2 linked regions of the Luteolibacter sp. Y139 genome follow. The protein of the gene in region 2 interacts with the protein of the main gene of each other region in a pairwise test. Links are inferred from orthologs where the notes say so. Each region holds a gene or a part of one and is shown on either strand. Other genes may lie near its edges.

What was found.
Region 1: the proteins of WKV53_RS07225 (region 2) and ftsA interact in binary tests that used the Escherichia coli proteins (3 or more experiments, as listed by UniProt). The link is inferred for Luteolibacter sp. Y139 from one-to-one orthologs.

Annotation. Positions count from the first base shown.
Region 1 is NZ_JBBUKT010000010.1:151,692-160,015, reverse strand. Bases 2,101-5,017 are described here. They hold ftsA (cell division protein FtsA), read right to left. Parts: upstream 4,201-5,017; coding sequence 3,001-4,200; downstream 2,101-3,000. Other genes in these bases: WKV53_RS21960 (cell division protein FtsQ/DivIB), read right to left, coding at 4,210-5,017; WKV53_RS21970 (cell division protein FtsZ), read right to left, coding at 2,101-2,968. Also shown: WKV53_RS21975 (protein kinase domain-containing protein), read left to right, coding at 1-1,154; more of WKV53_RS21970, read right to left, coding at 1,160-2,100; more of WKV53_RS21960, read right to left, coding at 5,018-5,196; WKV53_RS21955 (D-alanine--D-alanine ligase), read right to left, coding at 5,210-6,130; murC (UDP-N-acetylmuramate--L-alanine ligase), read right to left, coding at 6,132-8,324. UniProt on the Escherichia coli protein: Essential cell division protein that assists in the assembly of the Z ring. May serve as the principal membrane anchor for the Z ring.
Region 2 is NZ_JBBUKT010000002.1:549,789-558,140, forward strand. Bases 3,138-6,082 are described here. They hold WKV53_RS07225 (rod shape-determining protein), read right to left. Parts: upstream 5,154-6,082; coding sequence 4,122-5,153; downstream 3,138-4,121. Other genes in these bases: WKV53_RS07215 (hypothetical protein), read right to left, coding at 3,138-3,289; mreC (rod shape-determining protein MreC), read right to left, coding at 3,286-4,095; WKV53_RS07230 (LamG-like jellyroll fold domain-containing protein), read right to left, coding at 5,404-6,082. Also shown: WKV53_RS07205 (Rne/Rng family ribonuclease), read right to left, coding at 1-421; WKV53_RS07210 (peptidoglycan D,D-transpeptidase FtsI family protein), read right to left, coding at 454-2,685; more of WKV53_RS07215, read right to left, coding at 2,690-3,137; more of WKV53_RS07230, read right to left, coding at 6,083-8,316. UniProt on the Escherichia coli protein: Forms membrane-associated dynamic filaments that are essential for cell shape determination. Acts by regulating cell wall synthesis and cell elongation, and thus cell shape.

The sequences.
Region 1 (8,324 bases), on a different replicon or contig from region 2:
TGAGCGCGATGCAAAACCTCGCGATCTCCAAGGATCGCAACGGCGACAAGGAAGAGGCCCTCAAGTTGCGCGAGGAAGTCCTCTCCAAGCTCCAAAAGGTTCGCGGCCCGGAGCATCCCGACACCTTGCGCGCCATCAGCAACCTCACCATCTCCTATGATCAGGCCGGTCGTCACGAGGAGTCGCTGAAGCTCCGTGAGCAAGTGCTGGAAACCAGCCACAAGGTCCTTGGATCCGAGCACCCGGAAACCATGCTCAGGATGGAAAACCTCGCAGGCTCCTACGAACGCGTGGGCCGTCGCGATGAAGCGATGCGACTGCGCAGCAATGCCGCCGACCTGCGGCGAATCGCAATGGAGAAAAGCCCCGAACAATCCCTCAGGACCATGGTCGAGATCGCCGCGGCCTACGGACAAGCCGGACGTGAGGGCGCATCGCAAGCGTTGTGGGAAGCCATCGGCCGACGCGCCGAACAGGAGCTACCCGCGAAGCCCACCTGGGAGCATCAGGACGCCCTGCTGGCTCGTGCCGAATGGCGCGCTCGCCAAGGGCACTGGCGCACGGCGGCTGAGGACACGTCCCACTTGATCGATCTCAGCGCCCAGAGCATCCGCTTCCTTCATCAGGCAGCACTCCTATCGCGAGCAAACGATCGGGAAGGCTATCGCAACCTCTGCCACAAGGCTCTCGAAGCGTTCGCGAACTCCCCTTACCTGCTCGATGCCGAGCGCGCGTCAAAGATCTGCTGGCTCATGCCCGGCATCGACTTCGACCGCAACCTCGCCCACTCCCTCTCCGACCGCTCACTCGGACTTGAAGACTACTCGCACTCGTGGGCGCTGCTGAACAAGGGCCTCTGCGCCTATCGCCTCGGCGAATTCCAAGTGGCAGCAGAGCACTTGGAAAAATGCCTCACCTCCGGCCTCGCCCCCGAAGGAATGGCCGCAGCACAAGCTGTCCTCGCGATGACCCGACAGAGCACGGGCGGAAACGCCGCCGCCAACGAAATGCTCCAGGCCGCAGGCAAAACCCTCGGCAATGCCTTCGCCCAAGCCGACGATACACCCCAGCAAGTTCCCTTCGGCCAATGGTACGATTGGCTCATCGCGCGCTGCCTCTATGAAGAAGCAGCGCGTGAACTCACGAAGCCCTGACGCTCTCAGCGCTTCTTCCGCAAGAACGCCGGCACATCCAGATCCTCGCCTTCGAAGAGGCTCGGCGAACCGCCTTCGAACTTGCCGCGCGGACCGCCTTCGAAGCTGAGCTCGGCCTGCCCCTTGCCACCACGGGCCTTGACGGGCACCACCGGCGTCTCCGGTGCCGCGGGGTCTTCCATGCCTGCGAAAACATCGTCGAGTTCATCGAAGACACCAGGAAGCACCACCGGCTTGTCTCCCTTGGTGGCAGCGACCGGCTCGGGCTCTTCTTCCGGAGCAGGCTCTTCATCCTCGATCGTAAAGAAAGCTGGCGACTCTTCTTCCGGGGCATCGTCCAGCTCCGGCATCTCGGGGAATTCGTCTTCCGCTTCGACTTCGGTCACTGGCTTGAGCGTCACGATCTCCTCCGCCTTGCCAGCGAAGTCATCGTTGCTGGCGACCGCCTGCGCCGGTTTGCGGTCGATCGTGAACGCCGACTGCTCGGGTTCGGCAAAAGGCATCTCCTCTTCTTCCACCGCAGCCGGCGCGGGCTTCGGCTTGGAGTTGAATTCGGCAACCACCGGCTTGGTCTCGTCGAACAAGGAGGCCGCAGCGATCGCCTTGGCCACCGACGCGGGCGGCTGGGCTTTTTTCACCGGAGCGGGCTCGACCTCACGCACAGGTTCGCGCACAGGCTCGCGCTCGCGAACCGGTTCACGCACCACCTCGCGCTGGGGAGCGGGTTGAGGCGGGGCCACGGCCACGGGCTCTTCTTCCTCCTCTTCCTCGTTATCGGCAAAGCCAACCGTCGGTTCTAATAACGCAGGCCGCTCCATCGGCGCGGTGCGCGTCGCGTGCAGGCGATCCTCAGGCAAGGAGCTGACCATCGTGATGCTCAGGCTTTCGCCCATGCTCGGATCGACGGCCGCACCGAAAAGGACGTGCGCCTTGTCCGGCACGTGCTTCGAAAGGCTCTGCATCAGCAGCTCGATTTCATACAGCGTGAGATCCTGACCACCGCAGAGGTGAACGAGCACGCTCTCCGCATCCCGCAGCAGCGCGCCTTGATCAAGCAGCGGGCTGTTGAGCGCATTGCGCAGCGCCTTCTGCGCGCGGTCCTTGCCACTCGCGATGCCGGAGCCGAAGAGACACCGCGAGCGCGTCGTGCGCAGTGCGGTCATCAGGTCATCCAGACCCACATTGATCAGGCCCGGGCGGATCACCAGGCGGATCACCGCCTTGATACTCTCCGAGATCATGCGATCCGCCGCAGCGAAGGCTTCATGGATGCCCTGCTTCGCCAGCACCAGATCACCCATGCGGGTGTTGTCGAAGGTCACCAGCGCGTTCGAAAGCACTGCCAGCTCATTGAGCGAGGTATCCGCCTGCTCACGGCGGCGACGGCCTTCGAAGCTGAACGGCATCGTGGCGAAGACCACCACGAACGCGCCTTCCTCACGAGCAACGCGGCAGATGATCGGTGCCGCACCGGAGCCGGTGCCACCGCCGAGGCCCACGCAGAGGAAAACGATCTTGCGGCCCTTCAGCGCGGCCCGGATCTCGGACTCCGCTTCCAGGATCGCCTGCTGGCCAAGCTCCGGATCACCACCGCAGCCAAGACCCTTGGTCAGATTGCGGCCGAGCTGGATGCGCTCGCGGGCCACCGAGCCGGACAGCGTGCGGATGTCGGTGTTCACCGCCAGCATCTCCGCGCCGTCCATGCCGTCCAGGACGACCCGGTCGAGCATGTTGGTACCGGCACCGCCGAGGCCGACGATCTTCACCGAGGAGGATGGAATGGTGTTCTGGGCGTCGCGTGGGAATTCGATCATGTCAGGAGAGGCGGCAGCGCCGCCGGGGTTGGTTACTTTGAGAAGGGCCAGAGGCGGCGCAGGAAGCCGCGCTTCGGTTCGCGCTCGGCCTCAATGATCTGCGCATAGCGGATCAGGCCGATGGCGGTGGTGAACTGGGGGTCCTTGAAGTTCGCTTGCACGCCGCTCAGTTCAGGCGGCTCGGGACGATAGATGTCCCGCTTGAAAATATCGTGCGCCAGCTCGCCGAAGCCGCGCATCAGGCTGCTGCCACCGGACAGGAAGACGCCGGTGCCCACGCGCTCCATCGCCCCGTCGGGCAGGCGGCGCAGCAGCAGCTTCAGCGTCTCCTCCATCCGCTGGCGGATGATGTCGTTGAGAAGCTGGCGCTTCACGTCGGCTTCCGCGAAGCCCTTGTCGTCGGCCACCTTGATCACGCCCACCGAGCGTGCCGGATCAGCGGAGGCGTCGCCCTCGCGGACCTTCAGCGTCTCCGCCTTTGAGAAGGCAAGGCCGGTGACTAGGTGAATGTCATTCGTGATGTGATCACCGCCGACCGGAATGCAGCCGGACGCCTCGATCGCACCATCGAGATAAAGTACGTAATCCGTCGTACCACCGCCGATGTCGATCACCAGCGCCCCGCGCTCCTTCGACTCGCGGTCGAGCGCCACCTGCGCCGAAGCGATCGGTGCGAACACCAGGTCATCGATATCCAGCGGCATCTCCCGCACGCACTTGATCTGGTTCTCGATCCGCGAGCGGATGCCGTGAATCACGTGGAAATCGGCATCCACCGTCTTCCCCGAAAGCCCGACCGGCGACGTCGCGTGCTCGAAGCCATCCACCCCGAAGCGGCGGATGATGTGATGCAGGTAAACATGGTCCGCCGGGATCGCCACCGCCCGGGCGATCTCCTTCGCCTCCTGGACATGATTCGGCGCGATCACCGACTCGTCGTCCGGCAGACGGAAGCTCCCGCGATTGTTCACCCCATGAATGTGCGACCCGGTGACCGAAAGATAGACGCTGCCGATTTCGACATCGCTCGCATCCTCCGCCTTCACCAGCGCATCCTTCAGGCAAGCGCGCACCTGCGGGAAATCATAGATCTCTCCCTTGCGCACGCCCACGGACTTCGACTGGCCGACGCCGAGGATTTTCACGGAGCCGTCGGATTTCACCTCTCCGACCACCATGCAGATCTTGCTGGTGCCGATTTCAAGGCCGACGTGGATCTTGGAGCGAGGCATGGGGGTGGTTCAGCGATTCAGGAGATTTTGGAGGTCGCGGGAGCGACGGTTCGGCGTCACACGCACAGGTGCGGATGCGGGTGCTGCCTCCTCGCGCGGGATCGCACGCGGGGCGCTCTCGGCAAGGAGGATGACGGGGATATTCCGCTCGGGAATGAGTTCGATCGAGGCGATCTGCTGGTTCTGCGTGCGCGCATGCTCGAGCGCCGCACGCAGGTCGCTCATCTGCCTCTCGTGATCGCCGAGGCCGAAGGAAGCAGCGGTCCCATCGTGCGAAACGAGTTCCAGCGACCACGAGCGGCTCTGGCGCAGTGTGTCGATCCACTTGTCAGCACCTTCGATCTCGTTGCAGGCGACGTGGTAGAGACGCATCAGGCGGTCGAACTCGGGATGCACCACTTGTTTTCCGGCAACGGGCATCTCGCCTCCTTCACCGAGTTGCAACACCGGCAATGCCGAAGCCTTCTCCAGCAAGGCTGGCGGGCAGCGGAAGGCAAAACCATTCCGGTCCACCAGCAGGCCCTTCTCCGGATCTCGCGCCGCGACACCGTGCGCTGGCGAGGAAACCCACGCATGCGGTTCGCGGGCAATCGCTTCCACGATCAACGTGCCGGGGAATTCGCGGCGGACCTTCACCGACGCCAGCTCGGGCAGCGCCCCCAGCTTCGCCTGGATCTCCGCGACATGGCAGTCGAAGAGGCTGCCCTTCAAATCAATGCCCGCCACTTGAACCAGCCGGCGCTCGTCGATCGCGGGATTCGGCGTCAGCTCGATCGCCTGGAGCCGGAACTCCTCGTTCTCCAGCAATCCACGACGGATCCCGTACTTCACGCCCCACACCGCTCCACCGAGGAGGGCCAGGATCACAGCGACCCGCACCATCTTGCGGCAGTTCTTCACAACGCTGTACCAGACAATGCGCGGCGAGACCACCTTCGCCTGAAGCTCGATGACTTGGCGACGGTGTTGAACGCGGGAGGTGCGGCGCTTGAACATGGTGGGAGGGTGGTTACGAACGAAGGGCGAGCGACAGTTCGGCGATCTTGAGGCAGAGAGCGGTAAAGTCGATCCCGTGGGCAGCGGCGGATTTTGGCAGCAGGCTCGTCTCCGTCATCCCGGGAATGGTATTGGCTTCAAGGACGAAAGGATTGCCCGCCGCATCCAGCAGCACATCGACGCGCGAGTAAACCTCCACGCCCAGCGAACGATGCCCCGCAAGCGCAGCCTCCTGCACCCGGCGCGTCGTCTCGGCATCGAGGTCGGCCGGGCAGTAGTAATCACTGCCCACTCCCCCGCTCAGCCACGGATACTTGTTCGCCATGTCGTAGAAGCCATCGCGCGGCGCGATGTGAACAATCGGCATCGCCGTGTCGTCCAGAATGCCCACGGTGAGTTCCTTCCCTTCGACGAAAGCTTCCACGAGGATGTCATTGCCATACTTGGCAGCAGTCTCCATCGCGGCCATCGCCTGCGACTCCTCCTTCACGATCGTCACTCCCACGCTCGACCCCTCGCGCGGCGGCTTCACCACGAAGGGCACCGGAATGGAAGGCAGCTTCGGACCATTCGAAACATCCACGATCTCAGAAGCCGGCGTCGGCACGCCCGCAGCGAGGAACTTTTCCTTCGCGAGATTCTTGTCGAAGGCGACGCGGCTGCTCGCCACGCCCGCACCCGTGTAGGGGATCCCCTTGTTCTCCAGAATCGTCTGGAGCTGGCCATCTTCGCCAAAGGTTCCGTGAATCACGTTATACGCGAGCCCTGTCCCAGCCGGCAGCTCAAAGTCCGGTCCAGCGACGTCTACGCCAACGGCATTGTAACCCGCGGTTTGCAGCGCCTTGAGCACGGCCTTTCCCGACGCCAGCGAAACCTCGCGTTCAGAGCCGGGGCCGCCCATCAGGACGGCGATGAGGAGATCCTTGGAGATCATATCAGAAGGTAAATTCGTCTTCACCGAGGACTTTCACCTCGGTCTCGAGTTCGATCCCGCGGGTCTCGCGGGCCACGGCCTTGATACGCTCGATCACTGCAAGCACTTCGCTTGCCGTCGCGCCGCCGCCGTTGACGATGAAATTGCCATGCACCTCGGACACGCGGGCCTTGCCCTCGTTGCTGCCTTTCAAGCCAAGCTCATCCACCAGCTTGCCAGCAGGCGTCTCCTCCGGGTTCTTGAAGATGCAACCAGCACTCGCCGCGACCGGTTGGCTTGCCCGACGCTTCGAGCGAGAAGCATCCCAGCGCCCTTGGATCGCCTCCGCCGTATCCGGCTTGCCTTCGAAGGTTGCCTGCAAGGCGAAGTTCCGCCGCAGCTCCGGCACATCGCGGTAATTCGCCACGATCTCCTCGCGCGAGCGCACACGGATCTCACCATCCTCGTCGAGGAAGGTCACGCTGACCACCTGGTCGAAAGTCTCGGTCCCCATCGCGCCCGCATTCATCCGCAGCGCGCCACCCACATTCCCGGGAATGCCTTCCATCCACTCGAAGCCACCGATCCCCGCCGCTTGCGCGACACTCGCCAGCTTCTTCAAGCGCACACCGGCACCGGCGATCACCTTGCCATCCTCGGCACGGCACTCGGAGAAAACACCACCGCTCGGATGCACCACCGCTCCGCGAATACCGCCGTCGCGAACCAACAGGTTCGACCCGCGACCCACGACACGCAGCGCGATACCACGCTCACGACAATGACTCACCACCGCCGCAAATGCTTCAAAACTATGCGGCTCGATCCAAAACTGCGCCGGACCACCCACCAGCATCGTCGTATGCCGGCGCATCGGCTCATACAGCTTCGCATCGATCTCATCCCGCGGCGCGAGCCGCAGGATCTCCTCCAGCACCTTCAGATCATTCGCGATCCGCGTGCCCGCTTCATGGACGTTCCCCGCACCCAGCGTAATCAGTAGATCCCCCGGCTCCAGGAAATTGCCCACCACATGATGCGCCGTTGCCAGACTCGGCAGCGAAACCACATCACCATCCCCGTAAGCCTTCGCAGCATCGACAATCGTCGCGCCGCTCACGCCCGGAATCGGCAACTCGCTCGCCGGATAAACATCCGTCACGAACACCTTGTCCGCAGCCTGCAACACCTTGCCGAAATCATCTGCCAAAGCCTGCGTCCGCGTGTAGCGGTGCGGCTGGAAAAGCACCACCACCCGCCCCGGCTTCAAGGACCGCGCCGTCTGCAGCGTCGCCGCCAATTCCGTCGGGTGATGACCGTAGTCATCTACGATCCGCATCCGCTGCGACAGATACTTCGTTTCGAAACGACGCTTGGCACCCGCAAACGTATTCAGCGCCCGCGATACCAATCGGAAATCCGCACCGAGCTTGTCCGCCGTGGCAATCGCCGCCAGCGCATTGAGCACATTGTGGCGTCCCGGAATGCCGAGCTCCACATCACCCAGAATCTCACCATTGCGAACTACGGTGAATGCAGTAGCACCGCGCAGCTCGCGAATCTCGGCCGCCGTGTAGTCCGCACCCGACCAGCCGTAGCTGACCGCCTGGTCGGACTTCGTCGCGACCTCCGTCGCCACCGCGCACTCCTTGCAATACACCACCGGCCCGGACGTCTGGCTCACCAGCGTCGCGAAGACCGCCTTGATCTCATCCAGATCCTTGTAGTGATCGAGATGCTCCGCCTCGATGTTGAGAATGATCGAGCACCCGGGACGATAGAGCGCCAGCGTGCCATCGCTTTCATCGCCTTCCGCCACCATCCACTCGCCGTCTTCCGACCAGCGGGCATTCGTGCCGAGCACGGGAATTTCCGCGCCCACATAGTGACTCGGCTGCAAGCCGCCTTCGCGCAGCGCATGCGCCACCATCGAAGACGTCGTCGTCTTCCCATGCGTCCCCGAAACCACGATCCCCTTCCGCGTGTGAAGGATCGCCGCGAGGCACTCGGCCCGGCGGATCACCGGAATCCCGGCCTCCTTCGCCGCAGCATAAGCCGGATTCTCCGGACGGATCGCCGAGGAATACACCACCACGTCCGCGCCCTGCACCGCCTCCGCCGTGTGTGGCGAAGAAAATACGAGGCCAACCTTCTGCATCCGCTCCGTTTCACCCGAAGTCACGCGGTCCGAGCCACTGACACGGTGCCCCATGCC
Region 2 (8,352 bases):
CGATCGGTCCTTTCGAGACCTGGATCATGATTTCCGAGCCGATCGGATAGATGCTCGGGATGTCCTTCGAGGTGATCTTCTGCTGTTGCTTTTTCTTGTGGGAACCGGCGCGCTCGATTTCTTCGAGTCCGGCATCAAGGGCGGCAGGGATGGCATCCCAGAAGTGAAGGAAGGCGTTCTTGTCCAGGCCGATGTCCACGAACATGGCTTTCAAGCCCTGCTCGATGTTCTTTACGCGGCCCTTGAAGATGCCGCCGACAATGTTCTGCTCGCCTTCACGCTCGACGGTGTATTCTTCGAGGACACCGTTATCGAGGAGAGCGACGCGCCGTTCAAGGCGTTCAACATTGACAATGACCGTATTGCCTTCCTTCGGATTCGGTCGCCCGATGCCGAGGAAGCGTTTGATTTTCTGGATCATGGATTTGATGGAGAGGAAGTATTGGAAAGAGGTTAGTGAGAGCGCGCCGGAGGCTTCTTGCGCGGTTTGACCACGGTGCCTTCAGCATCGGCCTTGCGGGTGATGGTGGGTTTCGGGGTGATGGGTTGAGTGGCGTTGGGGTTTTCGGGGACGATGCCCGACGCGGCGGCGGCCTCGGCGGATTCATCACCGGTGTCGCCGTCGTTCTGAGTGAGATCAATCGCTTCGAGGACATCCGCGGGCAGGGCGATCTCTTCGATCGGTTCGAGCTTGCCCGCGACCGGATCCAGAGGATGGAGCGGCAGCCTCATCCCTTCATCGCGGGCGAGCAGACCGCGCAGGATAAGATGCACCAGCGGCCCGCAAACCTTGCCGCCGGACTTCCCGTCGTGAACAAAGACAACCACGGCGTAGCGCGGCTCGTTGTAAGGCGCGAAGGCCATGGTCCACGAATTGTGGCGCTGGTAGGGCTTGCCATCCACGATGGCGGTTTCTGCCTGGGCGGTGCCGGTTTTGGCAGCGACCTCGTAGCCGGGGAGTTTCACACCATCGACTTCGTAAGGCGGAATCTTCACTCGTCCGGCGGTGCCGCCCTGCTCGTTGACCGCCTTCCACATGCCGAGATGGATGAGGTCGATGTCGGACTTCTTCACGCCTTCCTTGAGCAGGTCCACCTTCAGGCGAGGCTCATCCTTGACGATGGTTACCATCTTTTCGCCTTCGCGTCGTTCGGCCTTCTTGATCAGCCGCGGCTGATAGTAGCGACCGCCGTTGGCGACGCAGGAGATCATCGCGCAAAGCTGCAAGGGCGTGGCCATCGAGTTCCCCTGGCCGATGGCGGCGAAACCCATGTTGATCGGAGTCGAGCGTTCGTTCGGGTTCCTGCGCAGCCATTCGCGGCTGCCGATGACCGTGCCGGTTTGCTCGCCGGGAAGGGGAATGCCGGTTTTTTCGCCGAAGCCGAGCATGCGGAAACCGTCCGGCATCCCCGGGGCTCCGATGGCATTCGCGAGCTGCATGAAGTAGGGGTTGCATGATTGCTGGATCGCCTTCGGAAGGGTGAGGGGGCCGTGGCTGCCGCCTTTCTGCTTCTCAATCCAGCAGCGGACACGCTGGGTGCCGTAATTGACCCCGCCGCTGCAGTTGAAAACCCGGGTCGCGAGGCCACGCGTGGCTCCGACCAGAGCCGTGGGAATCTTGAAGGTGGAGCCCGGGGCAAACGCGTTGATGTTGCGGTCCATCCACGGGTGGAGCGGATTGCTGTCGTATTCCTTGGCCTTCGCCTCGGAAATACTAGGGATGTAGTCGTTCGGATCGTAGTCCGGGATCGAGGCCATCGCCAGGATCTCTCCAGTGCGCACGTCCATCACGATGCCGGATGCATCGCCCGCGCGGCGGATGACATTCGAAACGAGATACTGGGCCTCGGCATCGATGGTCAGCGTGACCTCCGCGCCGACACCTGGGTCCAGCACATCGTAGGCACCTTCACCGAGGATCTTGCCCTTCTCGTTCTTTACGATCTTCTTCCATCCCTCGGTGCCACGCAGCATGTCATCGAGGGTGGCCTCAACGCCGGCAATGCCCGCATCGTCGCCGATGTACTGATAGCCATACTCGCGCCGCGCGGCCTCGGGGATGGTGCCCTTCGACCACTGGCGAAGGTAGCCCAGGGCATGGCAGGACAAGGCCTTGTAGGGATACTCGCGCAGGGGGCGGACATTGAGATAGACGCCGGGGATATCGAGCGAGTGCTCTGCGAACTTGGCAAAGTCGTCGTAAGTGACGTCCGTGGTGTAAACAAAGGGCACGAGGCCGCCGTGTGTCTTGTAGTGGACCCGCATCGCGTCGGCATTGAAATCCCGGGCCAGACCGAGATCGGCGAGCGGGCCGATGACCCTCTCCTTCACGATTTCGACGATGTCGGTCACCTTGACCGAGCGCGGCATGCCCTTCTCATCTCCGATGTCATTCTTGGTCGCCTCCTCCCGCTGGAGGCGGTAGGCCTGATGGATTTCCTCGAGATTGAAGGATACCTCGAACTGCCGCTTGTTGCGGGCAAGCACGATGCCGTTCCGGTCCTTGATTTCCCCGCGGATTCCCGGTTCGCGGACCGTGATCTGGCGGTTGCCCGGAATCTGGTCCTTGAAAGCCTTTTGCTCGATGATCTGGAACTCATACAGCCGCGACAATAGCACCCCGAAGCCAAACAGCACGAGGGCGGTCAGGATGTAAACGCGAAGCCGGTAGCGGGGTTCGATCATGGTGTCACGCGATGGAGCGGTAGCGGGACCGTTGCTTTTTCTTCAATCCTTCAAAGCGGATCTCGTGGCCGAATTTCCCGGCAATGGAGAACAAAACCCAGAACACCAGCGGCGAGAACAGCATGGTGAGGGTGGAGGTGGCGGCGATCTGGAATAGCGTGGCTTCCGTGAAAACGAAGCCGCCGCGGATGAAATTGATGATGAGATATTCCGCGGTCAGATAGACGAAGATGGAGATTCCGACGAGTGCGGTGGAGAACTGCCACTTGCCCTCGCGGAAGAGCGGTTGGATGCCCTGCATCAGATACCCGATCACCCCATAGAGCAGGATCGAGTAGCCGAAGCGGAGGGGCTCCACGTGATACCGGTAGATCTCCGGATCGCCACCGGGTGGCCCCAGCGCACACTGGGCATCCCAGAGGAAGCCACAGGTGAATGCCAACGCCAGCATGACCGGGGGGCCGACCGTCACCGACGCACAAAGGAAGACCAGCGTCACCAGCAGCAGCCGTGCATTGTAGAGTCCCGTCAGCGCCGGAATGAATTGCTGCGCGGCGAGCGCCAGCAGGACGAGGACGAACAGGCTCAAGGCGTAGCGGATCACGGGGTCACGGCAGGCAAAAGGAATACCGTGCTCAGATCCGTGAAATCAACTGACGGACGGACCAAAGCCTCGGAGTCGAGCGGTCCGGGAATGACCGACTCGATGGTGCCCACCAGGATGTTCGCGGGGAAAAGCCCGCCGCGCCCGGTGGTGTAAACTTTCGTGCCCGGGCTGAGCCGGGAATTTCGGGAAAGGAATCGCAGGCGGAGCCGCGGCCCGCCCTCGTATTGGCCACGCTGGCCGCTGAGGATGCCCTTTTCGACGGTGCCCTCGACCTGCACGGAAACCTGGCATGCCTCGTCCGTCAGCAGGATCACCGACGAGACTCCGGTCTTGCCAACCCGGTCCACCTTGCCGACGAGACCGCCATTGGCGACCACCGGCTGGTGAAGGGCGACTCCGCTCTCTTCGCCACGGTCGATGTCCACCGTCTGCCACCAGGTCGTGGGCTGGCGGCGGATCACGTGGGCGGCGGTGGCCTTGAAATCCATGCGCTTCTGGAATTCCAGGTCGCGACGCAGCCGGGCGTTTTCTTCTTCCAGATCCTGGGCGTGGGACTCGATCAGGCGCAGCCGGTCATACTCGCTGCTCATGGTCTCGAGTTTGGCCTCCAGCTCTTTCGAGTGGTGCACCTCGTCGACGAAGCTGCGGGCCTTGACCTCCATCGAGGAGCCGGCGCTTAGGAAGGGAGTCAGCCACTGATAGTAGGTGGCTTGGATTTCCCTGACGGCGCGCTCGCTCCGGGTCAGGGCCCACACGGCCCCGGCCAGAAAGAGAAGGAATGCGAGGAGATTGAGCGGCCTCATGGCGAGGAGCGCTTGGCGTCAGCCGGTCAGTAGTGGGAAGAAGTGGTGACCCGCTTCAGTACCTCGATCTCCTGAAGCATCTTGCCGGTGCCTTCCGCCACGGCACTGAGGGGATCCTCGGCGACATGGACCGGCAGGCCCGTTTCTTCACGGAGAAGTCGGTCCAAGCCCCGCAGGAGGGCTCCACCGCCTGCCAGCACGATGCCGCGGTCCACGAGGTCGGCGGCAAGTTCTGGCGGGCAACGCTCCAACGTCGTGCGCACGGCATCGACGATGGTGGAAAGCGGGTCGGCCATGGCCTCGCGGATTTCCTGCGAGGTGATGGTGATGGTTTTCGGCAGGCCGGCCACGAGGTCACGGCCCTTCACATCCATGGTGATCTCCTTCGTCAGCGGAGCCGCGGAGCCGAGTCGAATCTTGATATCCTCCGCGGTGCGCTCGCCGATCATCAGATTGTAGGCGCGCTTCATGTAGGAAACGATCGCCTCATCCAGTTCGTCGCCAGCTGTCCGGACGGAGCGGGCGAAAACGATGCCACCCAGCGAGATGAGCGCCACTTCCGTGGTGCCGCCGCCGATGTCGACGATCATGTTGCCAGAGGCGTCCATGACCGGGAGGCCCACGCCGATTGCGGCGGCCATCGGCTCTTCCACGATGTGGACTTCACGCGCGCCTGCCTGCTCGGCTGACTCGCTCACCGCGCGGCGTTCCACTTCGGTGATGCCGGAGGGAACCGCGATGACCACCCGCGGGTTGTTCCGCCGGCGGTTATTCGCCTTGCGGATGAAATGGCGGAGCATCGCCTCGGTGACCTCGAAGTCGGCGATCACGCCGTCCTTGAGCGGGCGGATGGCCACGATATTGCCGGGCGTGCGGCCTAGCATGCGTTTGGCATCGTCGCCTACAGCCAGCACTTCATTGGTGCCCGCCCTGACGGCCACAACGGACGGTTCGCGCAGGACGATGCCCTGATCTTTGACGTTGACGAGGGTATTGGCGGTGCCGAGGTCGATGCCGATGTCATTGGAAAACCAGCTGCCGAATAATCGAGCAAACATTCTGATGGTGAAAGGATTGGAAAAGGAAAATGACGGTCGTCAGAAGCCCCGGCGCGGTACCGTCCGCCGATTGCAAGGGTTCAAAAATTCGCCCTCCCCGACTATTCGGGAAGGCGGCGGACTATGGCGATCTGCACCCCGTGGGGTCAAGCGGGAATCCCTTGTCCTACAAAGAGCGACGGCGGCAAAAAGAAACCGGGAATCGCGCGTGGCGATCCCCGGCATGTGAATAACCCGGCTGCTCCCGAAATCAGGGGTTGAGCTTGATCCGGTAGAAGGCCTTGCCGGCCGGCGGGGAGGGGTCGGTGAAGCTGGCCGTGCCGGCGGTACCGGCGAAGGCCGCATTCAGCACGGACCAGGATCCGGAGCCGAGGTTGGTGCTCCTTTCGATGGTGAAGGTCACTCCGGTGACGCTCGGCCACTGGATCTGATGGCCGGTGCCGATGGTGGCCGCGAAGCGGGAGGTGCCGGTGTTCGGTGTCAGGCCGAGGCGATACTCGGTCAGGTTGTCGGAGCCATCGTGATCGAAGTCGCCATCCGCCGCCTGGCTCAGGTCTCCGAACCAGGTGGTTTCCCAGGCGTCAGGCAATTGATCGCTATCGGTGTCACCAGCGCCACCGGTGAAGAAGAACTGACCGGGAGTGCGGGCGATGTCGCTGATGCGGACTTCATCGATCACGCCAGCGAAGCCATCGGTGGAACCAGGGCCGGTGGGGTCACCCTTGCCCTCATTCCCGATCGTGAAATCCGGAGCGGCACTGATGAGGTCACTCGTCATCTGACCGGAGAACACTTCATTGGCCTGCGTGCGCGATGGATCGAGCAGCGTCCAATAGAGCTTCAAGTTGTCCGGCGTTGCTTCGCTGCCATTGTAGCTGACGGCGACGTGATACCAACTGCCTTGGACGATGGCGTCCGGATCACCACTCGTCGGCAGCGGCGCTGAGAGCGATTGGGTGCCGATAGCTCCGTGGATGTTGATGAATTCCAAGCGCGGCGTGGTGCCGCCCGTGTTCCCCGGTCCATTGATCGGAACGAGACGGAATTGCCAGATGCGACTGGCGCTGGCATCCGACTCGCCAGTCACGATCTGCATCGCGTTTGTGGGAGAAGTGGCGGCCGCGGGATTGAAGTCGATCCTGACGATGGCTTCGTAGGTGAATGCTCCATCCGCACCTGCATAGCTCATGGTGGTATCGTCTTCCGGGCCATTCACCAAAGGCTTCGCAGAGAGTGCACCACCCGAGGCGGAGCCGCGTCCGAGTGATGTATCGAGGCCCGTGGAGAAGCCGGCAAGCGAAGGTGTCCAAAGCCTGCCGTTCCCATTGAGGGCACCCATCGTGACGGGATTGCTGCCCACATCCATTGCCGGTTGATCCACCTCATCGAGATGCCAGAGGTGAAGGGTATGGCTATCCGCTGCATAGGGTTGAAACGCTCCGGAGTTGTCCAGGATGCCGTCGCCGTCGATGTCGCCGGGCTTGGAAGCCGCTGAGTTGGGATCCGAGCCTGCATTCTGCTCCTGCAGATTGTTCGCGGTATCGCCGTCTGGATTACCGGTAGCATCCTCGTCGAGACCATTGAAGTTGGCGATCTCCCACGAGTCGATCAATCCATCGGTGTCGAGGTCGGTTGGCTTTTCCGCAGTGGTTGGATTGGTGCCTGCGGTCTCTTCCTGCTCGTTGGTATAGCCGTCGCCGTCCGGGTCGCCGGAGCCATCCTGTCTTGCCAGCAGGGTGGTCCTGTTGTCGCCATTGACGTGGAAGTAGAGGACTTCCCAGCCGTCTACCAGGCCGTCCGCATCGCCGTCGGGTGAGGAGAGTTGATCGAGAGGATTGGTACCGGCGGTGTATTCTTCGGCGTTGGTGTAGAGATCCTGATCGGGATCCTGGGAGGCGGTGAAACTCAGGTCGCCCAGGAAGTTGAATTCCCAGCCGTCGCTCAAGCCGTCGGTGTCGCTGTCCGGGAAGCTGGTGCTGCTGTTGGGATCAGTGCCCGCTGTTTCCTCGTCGTTATTGGTGGCGAAGTCGTGGTCGGGATCACCGTCACCGGATTGGTTGAGATTGCCGAAGTGCGCGATCTCCCAGGAGTCTGCCAAGCCGTCGGCATCGGTCTCACCCGGGATGGACTCGGAGTTGTTAGGATTGGAGCCGGCGGTTTGCTCCGCGAGGTTGTTGAATCCATCGCCGTCGAAATCACCCGATCCGTTCTGGGTGAGATCGCCGAAGTAGGTGACCTCCCATCCGTCCTGGAGGTTGTCGTTGTCCGTGTCCCCTTCGTTGAAGAAAATGAACTGGCTCGGCGTTCGTGCGACCTTGCTGATGCGCACCTCGTCGAGAAGACCGCCCAGCGGCTCGCCTCCCAGCCCGCCGGTGCTGCGGCCTTCATTTCCCAGCACCAGGATGGCATCGTCGGCGAGCTCCACGGTTTCCACCGTATTGGTCCCGATCTCATTGGTCGTGGTGGACGAGGGCGCGACACGGGTCCAGTAGAAGCGGAGCGTGGTGCCATCGTAAGTCAACGCGACATGGAACCATTCATTCGCGACGAAGGCGTGGGCTCCAGTGGTGGGGATCGGGATGATCGCCGCGGCGGGGGTAGTGCCGATGGCGTTGAACTCGAGATTGCCGGTGGTATTGATGCGGAACTGGAAGCCGCGATCGGCTGCGGCGCCGTTGGTGTCGGTGCAGATGATCTCGCGGTTCGCGCCGGTAATGGATGAGACGTTGACCATCGCTTCCAAGGTGAAGGCATTGCCAACGCCGTAGATGGTGGAATGGCCCGTCATTTGATCAGGGCCCACCGGCGCACTGTCGCCGGGGCGGAAGGCTCCGTTTCCATCCGCGTCGACGCCGAGACAGGCGTCGCTGAAAAGGCTCGCGGCATTGCCGAATCCAGTGAAGCCGGTGCTGCCGAGCACGGTGGTGATCAGCGCCTGGTCGACGGTGTCGCCGGCATACGGATTGCCATCGATCGAGAGGGCTGCCCGACCGGTGGAACCGGCATTGGCGGCGGAACTCGTTCCCGACGCCTCGCTGAAATGATAGAGATAGGTGGTATCGGCATCAGCTGACGTGTAGGGGGCCACTCCCGCTTGTGCGGCGGGGAGAAGCAGCCCTGAGACAAGCAGCGCACCGACGAAGGGGTTCGTCTGGATTTTCATTTCTCGTGAATCTTGGGTCTGGGTTTGGGGTCGGGA